One region of the Lysinibacillus sp. FW12 genome, then DNA from elsewhere that is predicted to be linked to it. Evidence: riboswitches for the same ligand, from Rfam matches in the RefSeq annotation. Region 1 holds a riboswitch; each other region holds the start of a gene.
What was found. A riboswitch is a leader RNA that binds a small molecule or an ion and turns the genes downstream of it on or off. The one in region 1 is predicted to bind lysine.
Positions count from the first base shown of each region.

Region 2: linked by a shared signal. The riboswitch ahead of SJW71_RS12530 (transporter substrate-binding domain-containing protein) and the one ahead of SJW71_RS07020 (aspartate kinase) in region 1 are both predicted to bind lysine.
Region 3: linked by a shared signal. The riboswitch ahead of SJW71_RS23015 (amino acid permease) and the one ahead of SJW71_RS07020 (aspartate kinase) in region 1 are both predicted to bind lysine.

Region 1 covers NZ_CP139094.1:1,382,260-1,385,546, forward strand. The annotation lists gene uvrC (excinuclease ABC subunit UvrC) at 1-687, shown strand, start outside; lysine riboswitch at 793-971, shown strand; gene SJW71_RS07020 (aspartate kinase) at 1,106-2,332, shown strand; gene SJW71_RS07025 (YslB family protein) at 2,423-2,857, opposite strand; gene SJW71_RS07030 (succinate dehydrogenase cytochrome b558 subunit) at 3,130-3,287, shown strand, end outside.
Region 2 covers NZ_CP139094.1:2,444,074-2,447,360, forward strand. The annotation lists gene SJW71_RS12525 (amino acid ABC transporter permease) at 1-338, opposite strand, end outside; gene SJW71_RS12530 (transporter substrate-binding domain-containing protein) at 509-1,366, opposite strand; lysine riboswitch at 1,486-1,672, opposite strand; gene odhB (2-oxoglutarate dehydrogenase complex dihydrolipoyllysine-residue succinyltransferase) at 2,014-3,267, opposite strand.
Region 3 covers NZ_CP139094.1:4,492,160-4,495,446, forward strand. The annotation lists gene SJW71_RS23010 (response regulator transcription factor) at 1-475, opposite strand, end outside; gene SJW71_RS23015 (amino acid permease) at 639-2,102, opposite strand; lysine riboswitch at 2,185-2,361, opposite strand; gene SJW71_RS23020 (CynX/NimT family MFS transporter) at 2,539-3,287, shown strand, end outside.

The DNA of each region.
Region 1 (3,287 bases):
CTTGGTGAGGCAATGGGTATAACGACGCCATTACGAATCGAAGCTTTTGATAATAGTCATATGCATGGCACGGATGCCGTCTCTGCTATGGTTGTTTTCATTGATGGAAAGCCTGCAAGAAAGGAATATCGTAAGTACAAAACGCGTTCAGCAGCCAAGCATGATGATTATGGCGCTATGCAGGAGGTCATCCGTCGTCGTTATACGAGGGTTTTAAAAGAGGGTTTACCATTACCAGATTTAGTCCTCATTGATGGAGGAAAAGGGCAAATGGAAGTAGCTCGTGAAGTATTAGAAGATGAACTAGGGCTTGTTATACCAATTGCGGGTTTAGCAAAGGATGACAAGCATAATACATCGCAGCTATTGTTTGGTGATCCGCCAGAAGTGATCGCCTTAAAGCGTACAAGTGATGGTTTTTATTTGTTACAACGAATTCAAGATGAAGTCCATCGCTTTGCTATTACGTTCTTGCGTCAACAGCATGAGAAGCATGCTATTCAATCTGTCCTTGATCAAATCGAAGGGATAGGACCTAAACGTAAGCAACAGTTGCTTAAACATTTTGGGTCAGTCAAAAAAATTCGAGAGGCGAGCGAACTAGCTTTACAGGAGGCTGGGATGCCTGCTAAGTTAGCAAGCCAAATTTACTCCTATTTTCAGCAAGAATCGTTGTCAAAGGAATAGACATGTGCTAAGGTTGTAAATAACATTGTTGTTCAATGTTAAACAGCCCTTTGGACGGCTAGTTAGTGGACGCCAGGGCTAATAAATTTAATACTTCACTTTTAAGGTGATGATAGAGGTGCAAGATTCAAGAATAGCACAATGGAGGATGAACAAGTCCAGAGACATTGTGTGAAAGGGGAGCTTGCCGAAGTACAGCATTGTTGTTTCCTTTGTTGTACTGGTTTTGCATTTAAGAAATGTAAGACTGTCGATTCTAAACGTTTCGGAGAGCTATCACACATGCGCAAGTTACGATTATTGTACATGTTATAAGCAGCTTTCACGTTATGTGGAAGTTGCTTTTTTAGTTTTCTAGAGACTGTTTTTACACTTCGAAGTTAAGTGAAATACGCAGACTGGAAAGGGGAACAAAAAAATGGCTAGAATTGTGATGAAGTTTGGAGGAGCTACATTAGCATCAACGGGCCACATCCAAGAAATGGCTCGAAAAGCTATTGCTGAGAAGGATAAAGGGTTTGATGTAGTAGTGGTAGTAGCGGCAATGGGACAAACTGCAAAAGACGTAAAGATGATGGTGAAGCGTTTCACTGACGATGTGTCAAAGCGAGAATTAGCTGCAGTGATGTCCACATGTACTCAATTATCTAGCTCTTTATTTGCTATTGCATTACAAGAAGCAGGCTATAAGGCAGTGTCATTAACTGGATGGCAGGCAGGTATTCATACGGATCGTATGTATCGACATGCACGTATAGACAATATAGATGTCCATCGTATTGAAGAACATTTTGAACAAGGCCAAATTGTAGTCATTGCTGGAGAACAGGGTGTTGACGACGATTATAATATAACAACTCTTGGAAAGGGTGGAGCGGAAACAACAGCTGTAGCTCTTGCCATAGGTTTAGAGGCAGAGAGAGTTGATATATATAGCAATGTGGATGGTGTTTATACAGCCGATCCACGCTATGTTACAAATGCCCAAAAGCTACAGGAAATTTCTTACGATGAAATGTTGGAACTATCCAATTTAGGTTCACATGTTATACATCCACGGGCAGTAGAGTTAGCGAAGAAGTTTCAATTACCAGTTATCATCCGCTCTAGTTCAGTAGAGTCGGTAGGTACTTTATTGAAGGAGGAAGTGGAAATGGAGAAAAATTTAGTAGTTCGCGGTGTAGCTTTTGAAGCAGATATTATTCGGTTAACAGTTGGGTATGATGCCTATAGCGAAGGTTCATTAGCCGATATGTTTACCATCCTAGCAGAAAATCGGATCAATGTAGATATTATTGTTCAAGCGATTATTGATGGATTAAAGCCGACTGTATCTTTTTCCATTTTAAAAGAGGAATTTGCGGAAGCATTGCGGGTTCTAGAAGATAGCAAAGTATCACTTGGCTTTAGCTTTGCTGACTTCGAAATAGGGTTAGCGAAAGTTTCCATTATTGGTTCAGGTATGGCGTCTAATCCTGGTGTTGCTGCCCGTATGTTTGATCGATTACGCCATGAAAACATTCCCGTAAAAATGGTTAGCACATCTGAAATAAAAGTATCAGTTGTCGTACCACAGGATGGTATGATCCGTGCAGCAAATGCATTACATGATGAATTTAATTTAGAGCAAGCACTTTATATATAATAATAGAAGAAACAGCATTTTATGTAATTGTTCGAAATGATAGGAAGAAAAAAGGATTGTCATCCCATATAAGGGAGGCAATCCTTTTCATTACTCTGTAGGGATGGTATTCATAATACGTTCCTTAACATCCCATTTGACTGTAAACATGACATGGTGTTGCTTTTCTCGTTTTTCTTCATAGCATTCTGTAAGATAGCCTTTAGCTAATTGAATTTGTTCAGCTATAAATCCCGCCTCAAGTCTAAAGCTACGTTGTTTGATTTGTAATATTTCTGGGTCATTAGTCAATTCGAAAATGCGACCATCCTTTGATTCTTTTAATAACGCTAATGTACCCCAACAGGCATCTGCGAAAAATGCGATAAGTTCGTCTTGACTTTTACATGGAAACTTACGTGCAAGCTCTTTACCTGCCCAATAAAGGACATCATCTTCATGTTTACCAAGTATAGAAGATAGAATATGATCGCGAATGATCTCATAACCAAATGATGAGATTGTAGGAGATGGAGTGTTTAACATTGTTATCCTTCTTTCTTAGAATATTCTTAAAATTTGGCGGTAATAAAGTAATGATAGATTTTTCGAGAAAAAACGACGCATCATGTACTATATTAGTTCTTTAATAAGCTCTATGAAAAACTCCGAGTTGCCTTGACGCTCGTAGCTCTTGAGAGTACAATAAACATGTCATAATATTGTACCATGATGAAATACACAGTCAATGAAGTATCATTTACAAAATGATGACTTCTTTTGTTGTGCTATTTTAAGTACTAAGGGGGGTAACAGTCTTGTCGAAAGATCGAGAGTTTTTATGGCGTCGCTTACATTCTCTACTTGGGATCATTCCAGTAGGTCTGTTTTTAACGATGCACCTGTTCATTAACTTTACAGCAACAGGCGGGGCAGAAAGTTACAACGATGCTACCGCAGTAATGGAAAAGATTCC
Region 2 (3,287 bases), 1.1 Mb from region 1:
CCTGTATTAAGAGAAACGACTAAAATACCTGCTGTGATAAAATGCATGTCAATTCCAAACGCGATATCTAATCCGTAGTAGACAACCATAGCCTGTACAATCATTGGTGTACCACGGAAAAATTCAACATAGCATGTTAGGATAAAATTAATAAGCTTCAGGCTATAAAATTTTATTCCTTTTTTACGAACTGGAATCGTATGCATAATTCCGATGAAAAATCCGATGAATGCACCAATAATTGTACTAATAATCGAAATCAGTAACGTATAATACGCACCTCGTAAAAACATTTGCCAGTTGTTTTCAATAATTGAAATTATCCATTCAAGACTCATGATGTTCCTCCTTACAATGTCATGTTGCTTGCTTATCTTTTTCGTGTCCTAGCTCTTTCTACCATTCTATGATTTGTCACGCTAGGACATTATCATTATGTAGAGAGGTTCTCATTTTGATAATGATGAAATGATCATGCACGGACCAGCAACTAGTCCGTGCCTTGTCATTATTGTGCTGCTGGTTGATTCTTAATCGCTTCTTCCATAATGGCTTGACGATCGTCCTCTGTAATACCTTTTAATATTTCGTTAATTTTTTCACGATTTGCATCTTCTTTGCGTAAACCTACAGCAATTGAAGTGTTAGAAAGATCTGTATCAAAGCCTTCTTCAAATGCAACATATGTGAACTTATCGTTCGCTGCTGCAGCGGAAATTCCTTCTGGACGTTCTGCTACATAACCATCAATTTTGCCAGCCTCTAAAGCGACACGCATTGCCGGGAAGCTTTCCATAGCAGTTTGTTTGTCTACACCTTTAATTTGATCAATAACTGTGTAGTTCGATGTATTTAATTGGGATGTAATTTTTGCACCAGAGAAATCTTGAATTGATTTTGCCCCTTCATATTTGCTACCCTTTTTAATCACCATTACGAAATCCGACGTGTAGTAGTTTTCAGTAAAGTCGATTGTTTTCTTACGTTCTTCTGTTGGTGACATACCCGCAATGATTGCATCAATTTTGTTTGATTGTAGCGCTGGAACTAAGCCGTCCCATTCCATTTTTACGATAACTAGCTCTTTGCCTAAGCCTTCAGCGATTTTTTTCGCCATTTGTACATCATAGCCGCCTGCATACTCTGCATTATCAGCAATTTTTACCGCGCCATTAGCATCGTCCTGCTGTGTCCAGTTGAATGGTGGGTAGCCAGCCTCCATTCCAATGCGGAATTCACCGCCGCCTTCTTCCTTGTCCGCGCCAGCATCACCTGAACCGCCGTCTTTTTTGTCGCTAGTGCCACATGCAGCTAGCACAATTGCTGTCATGATAGAGATCATTACTAACAACCATTTTCTTTTCATGAAAAACTCCCCTTTTCTGTAAAAAAATAAGACAACTGTACTAAAAAAGACCTAAGTTTATTGAACTTAGGTCTTACCTTTTATGACAGTTGCCCAAATCCTCACTATTATTTCCATATTTCCGAGATAGCACAACCTAGTAAACCTGGAAATCAATTTACTAGGACAGTCCTGCACTTATTCACTGCAGACCCAGCATAAAAGTACGAGCTCCTTTTATACTTCGGCGATATTTCCTTCTTCATTGCGTCTTCGCTTGCTTGTACTCAACAATGAACTAATAAATACCGCGCCTCTACCTCACTGGTAACATTCGTGAGGTTTGTTTATTTAATTGATATTTAGATACTACTATAAAACTAATATGTTCGTCAAGACGATTTTAACATTTTTCTGACTAATGACAATATTAGGTTATTATGCGTTCTCTATCCATTTTAAATCATTGAGCTTTCGTCAATATTTCTGAAAATTACAACACATTTTTATTATAGAGTATGTTTTCTATGTGAGAAAAGTTGTGTTTATTTCTTTTTTGCTCCTCTATACGATATAACATTAGTACTCTTTCAAAAATAGAATCGGTCGAAAGATTTCATTATGCACAAAAAAACCCTGCTGAACATTGTTCGCAGGGTTTAATGGTATTATGAATTTAATAATAAATCTTCTGGGTTTTCAATTAATTCTTTAACTGTTTTTAAGAATCCTACTGAATCTTTTCCATCGATGATACGGTGATCGTAAGAAAGTGCTACATACATCATTGGACGGATTTGAACTTCCCCATTTACAGCAACTGGACGGTTAACAATAGAGTGCATACCTAAAATACCAGCTTGAGTACCGTTCATAATTGGTGTTGACATTAATGAACCGAATACACCACCGTTTGTGATTGTGAATGATCCACCAGCCATATCATTTAAGCCTAATTTTTTATCACGAGCTTTTGTCGCTAAGTTAGCGATATCTTTTTCGATTTCAGCGAAGTTTTTGCTGTTTGCATCACGTACAACTGGTACTACTAAACCTTCTTCAGTTGATACAGCGATACCGATATCGAAGAAGTTATTTAAATGAATTTCATCGCCAACGATTTGAGCGTTTACGTATGGGTATTTTTTCAGTGCTGCAACAACAGCTTTTGTGAAGAATGACATGAAACCAAGTTTGATGTCGTTTGCTTTCACAAACTCTTCTTGTTTACGTTTACGAAGTGCCATGATGTTTGTCATGTCAATTTCGTTGAATGTTGTTAACATAGCTGTTGATTGTTTAACTTCTAATAAACGTTTTGCAATTGTTTGACGACGACGGCTCATTTTTTCAATTGTTACACGATCAGAATTAGCTGCTGGTGTGAATACAACTGGGCCACCTGTAGTTGCTACTGGTGTAGGTGCTACTGCTGCCGCTGGTGCAGTTCCGTGTGCTGCTACATCTTGTACACGTACGCGACCTTGTGGATCTACTGGAGATACTGCTGCAAGGTCAATACCTTTTTCACGTGCAAGACGACGTGCTGCTGGAGATGCGATAACACGCTCACCAGAAGTTTCTTCTACTACTGGAGCTGCTGCCGCTGGTGCAGGTGCTGCTTGTGGTGCTGCTGGAGCTGGAGCTGCTTCAGCTGGAGCCGCTGCTGGTGCAGGTGCTGCGCCTTCGCCTGCTTCTACTACTGCGATAACTTGACCAACTAGTACAGTATCGCCTTCTTCAGCTAAAATTTGTGTTAATACACCTGCTTCTTCAGAAATGATTTCAGCGTTTACTTTATCTGTTTCAAGTTCAACGATGAATTCACCTTTTTCAACGCGATCGCCCACTTTTTTAACCCACTGTGCGATACTACCTTCTGTAATCGATTCTGCTAATTCAGGGACTTTAATTTCAGCCACTTTCATTTCCTCCTTTGATT
Region 3 (3,287 bases), 1.5 Mb from region 1:
ATGTTAGTTTCACTTCTTGTCCATCTTTATCTACAGAAAAGTTAATCATATTTATCGTTAAATTATCGATCACTACTACATCTTGTTTGTTATCCACTTGACTAGAATATTTGGTTGCTCGTCTAATAACGGCTTTTACGCGAGCAGAAAACTCTAGCATAGAAAATGGTTTAGCAATATAATCATCTGCACCTAAGCCTAACCCTAAAGCTTTATCTACATCACTATCCTTTGCTGACATAATGATGATAGGAAGCGCTGCTTGTTCTCGAATTATTTTTAGTACTTCTAATCCATTAAGTTTAGGAATCATAATATCTAAGATAACTAAATCAAATGAATGGTTTAAACAATACTGTAATGCCTCTTCTCCATTCTTTGCAGTTGTAACACCGAAGCCTTCCAATAGTAAAAAGTTTTCTACCATTTCACGAATAGCCTCATCATCTTCAACTAGTAAAATATGTTTTTGCATTTTCATGCACCTCTTCCTAACTAAAAAGCCATTAGTATGACTTTCCACATCTATAGTATATTACCATATATATGATATAGATTAAGAAATAAATTTAACGCCCAAATATAAAAAAGCCGTCCTATCAACCGTCATACAACGGTATACAGAACAGCTTTTCTATTTAATCCTCCACTTTTAAATCACACTCATTAAGTGGAAGCATTTTTGTTTTATGTTTAATTTTATAGCCTAACCATAATAGTAAGAAAAATGGAATTCCAATATAAGAAACTAGAATACCGTACCAATCGATTTTGTCTCCTGTAAAGGCTGTGTAATTTTGTCCAATGACCACAATCATACAAACTGTAAAGGCGAATAGTGGTCCGAATGGATACAATTTTGCTTTATAAGGTAATAGCTTTGGATCTAAGCCCTGTGCGTCGAATGCACGACGGAAACGATAATGACTAAATGCAATGCCTAGCCATGCAATAAAGCCAGACATTCCAGAGGCATTTAATAGCCAGATATACACCACACCGTCACCGAAAAATGACGCTAAAAATGCTAAACAGCCTACAGCTAATGTTGCTAGTAGCGCGTAAATTGGAATACCACGGCGACTAAGCTTTGTAAAGATTTTAGGCGCATGACCATCCACCGCTAATTGCCATAACATACGAGATGATGCATAAAGCCCTGAGTTACCTGCTGATAGCATAGCCGTTAAAATAATAGCGTTCATTAACGACGCAGCAAAGGCGATACCTAAGCGATCAAACACTAATGTAAATGGTGATACTGCAATATCTTCTGATAATAAGCGCTCATCTGTGAAAGGAATCAGCATTCCTATTGCACCAATTGCTAAAATATAGAATAAAAGAATACGCCAGAATACGGATTTTACAGCTTTCGGAATATTTTTACCTGGATCATCAGTTTCACCAGCTGTTATACCTAGAAGCTCTGTTCCTTGGAATGAAAACCCTGCAGCCAGGAAAATACCAAAGGTAGCAAGGAAGCCCCCATGGAATGGCCCATCACTAATAAAGAAATTTGTGAAGCCTACAGGTGCCTGACCACCTAAAATACCAAAAATCATTAATAAACTAATAATAATAAAAACAATGACCGTTGCTACTTTAATCATAGCAAACCAATATTCACTTTCACCATAGCTCTTTACAGAAAGTAAATTAAACGTTAGCACAACAGCAATAAATAATACTGTCCAAAGTGCTGATGAGCTATCTGGGAACCAATATTTCATTATTAAAGACACTGCTGCAATTTCTGCTGCAATCGTAATTGCCCAGTTATACCAATAGTTCCAACCTAAAGCGAAGCCTAGTGCTGGATCTACGAATTTTGTTGCATACGTACTAAATGAACCTGATGATGGCATATAAGCAGCCATCTCTCCTAAGCTCGTCATTAGGAAGTACACCATAACACCAATTAAGGCATAGGCAAGCAATGCGCCTCCTGGCCCTGCTTGTGCAATGGCACCACCACTAGCTAAAAATAGCCCCGTACCAATTGTACCGCCTAAAGAAATCATTGTAATATGACGGCTTTTTAATTCTTTTTTCAGCTTTGGTTCGTTATGACCGAGCTGATTTACTTTTATTTCACTCACGATATAGCTTCCTTCCTATTTATGAGGCAAAAAAATGCCATCACATGAACAATGTGATGGCTAAGTTAATCCTCAGTTTTTCCTAAATGATAGCTCAACACGTTGTACAAACGTGACAGTTCTGTTCCTTTCGGAGACAGCCCCAGCATGAGGTTTTCAAGTCCCCTCACACTTCGGCAATATTTCCTTTCAGCTAATCTCATCAATGCTTGTCATTTCAATTAGCATACTTATAAATATCGCGACCTCTACCTCAATACAAACATGAGGCATATAATTATTAAATTTATGATGATTATTATACTAACATAAGACCATAGACATTTCAACAACACGGAAAATGTTCTGTATTTTATGAATCTTCTACTATTTTTAATAGTGTGATAAAGTGTTATAGTAGTTCAATTAGAATGGTTAATAACAGGGGGGAGTTATTTTGACTACAAATGATCATTCCGCTAGTTATCCAAGTAAAAAAATTAGCTGGAAAGGAACAACATTACTTTTAGTCTTTGGGGTTATTTTTATTGCCTCTACATTACGAATGCCATTAACTGTTGTTGGTCCAATCATATCCTTTATCCGTGATGATCTTGGTATCTCTAATGTATTAGCAGGCTTTCTAACAACTATTCCATTGCTTGCTTTTGCCATCATATCGCCTTTTGCACCTATCGTAGCACGCAAACTAGGGCTTGAGCTTACTTTATTTTTATCCACTATTCTATTGGCCTTAGGGATAGTTCTACGCTCACTTGGAACAACAGGATTACTTATATTTGGTACTATGCTAATTGGCGTAGCAATATCTTTCGGAAATGTACTAATTCCAGGATTACTAAAATTGAAATTTCCATACCATGTAGGCTTACTGATGGCCTTCTTCACCATGTCCATGAATTTAACTGCTGGCCTTGGCGCAGGTATTAGCTATCCAATAGCTAATTCATCATTAGGCTGGCAAGGGGCTTTGGCCATTGCTCTTGTACTTGTTGTCGTTACGATTTTAATTTGGATACCTCAATTAAAATCAAATAAACCTGAACCAACTACCTCATCTAAAAAGTCAGGTCCACCACTATGGAAATCACCTGTTACGTGGGCCGTCACAGGCGCAATGGGTTTACAGTCTTTATTATTCTACACGACTGCTGCTTGGATTCCTGAAATCTATATTGCCCAAGG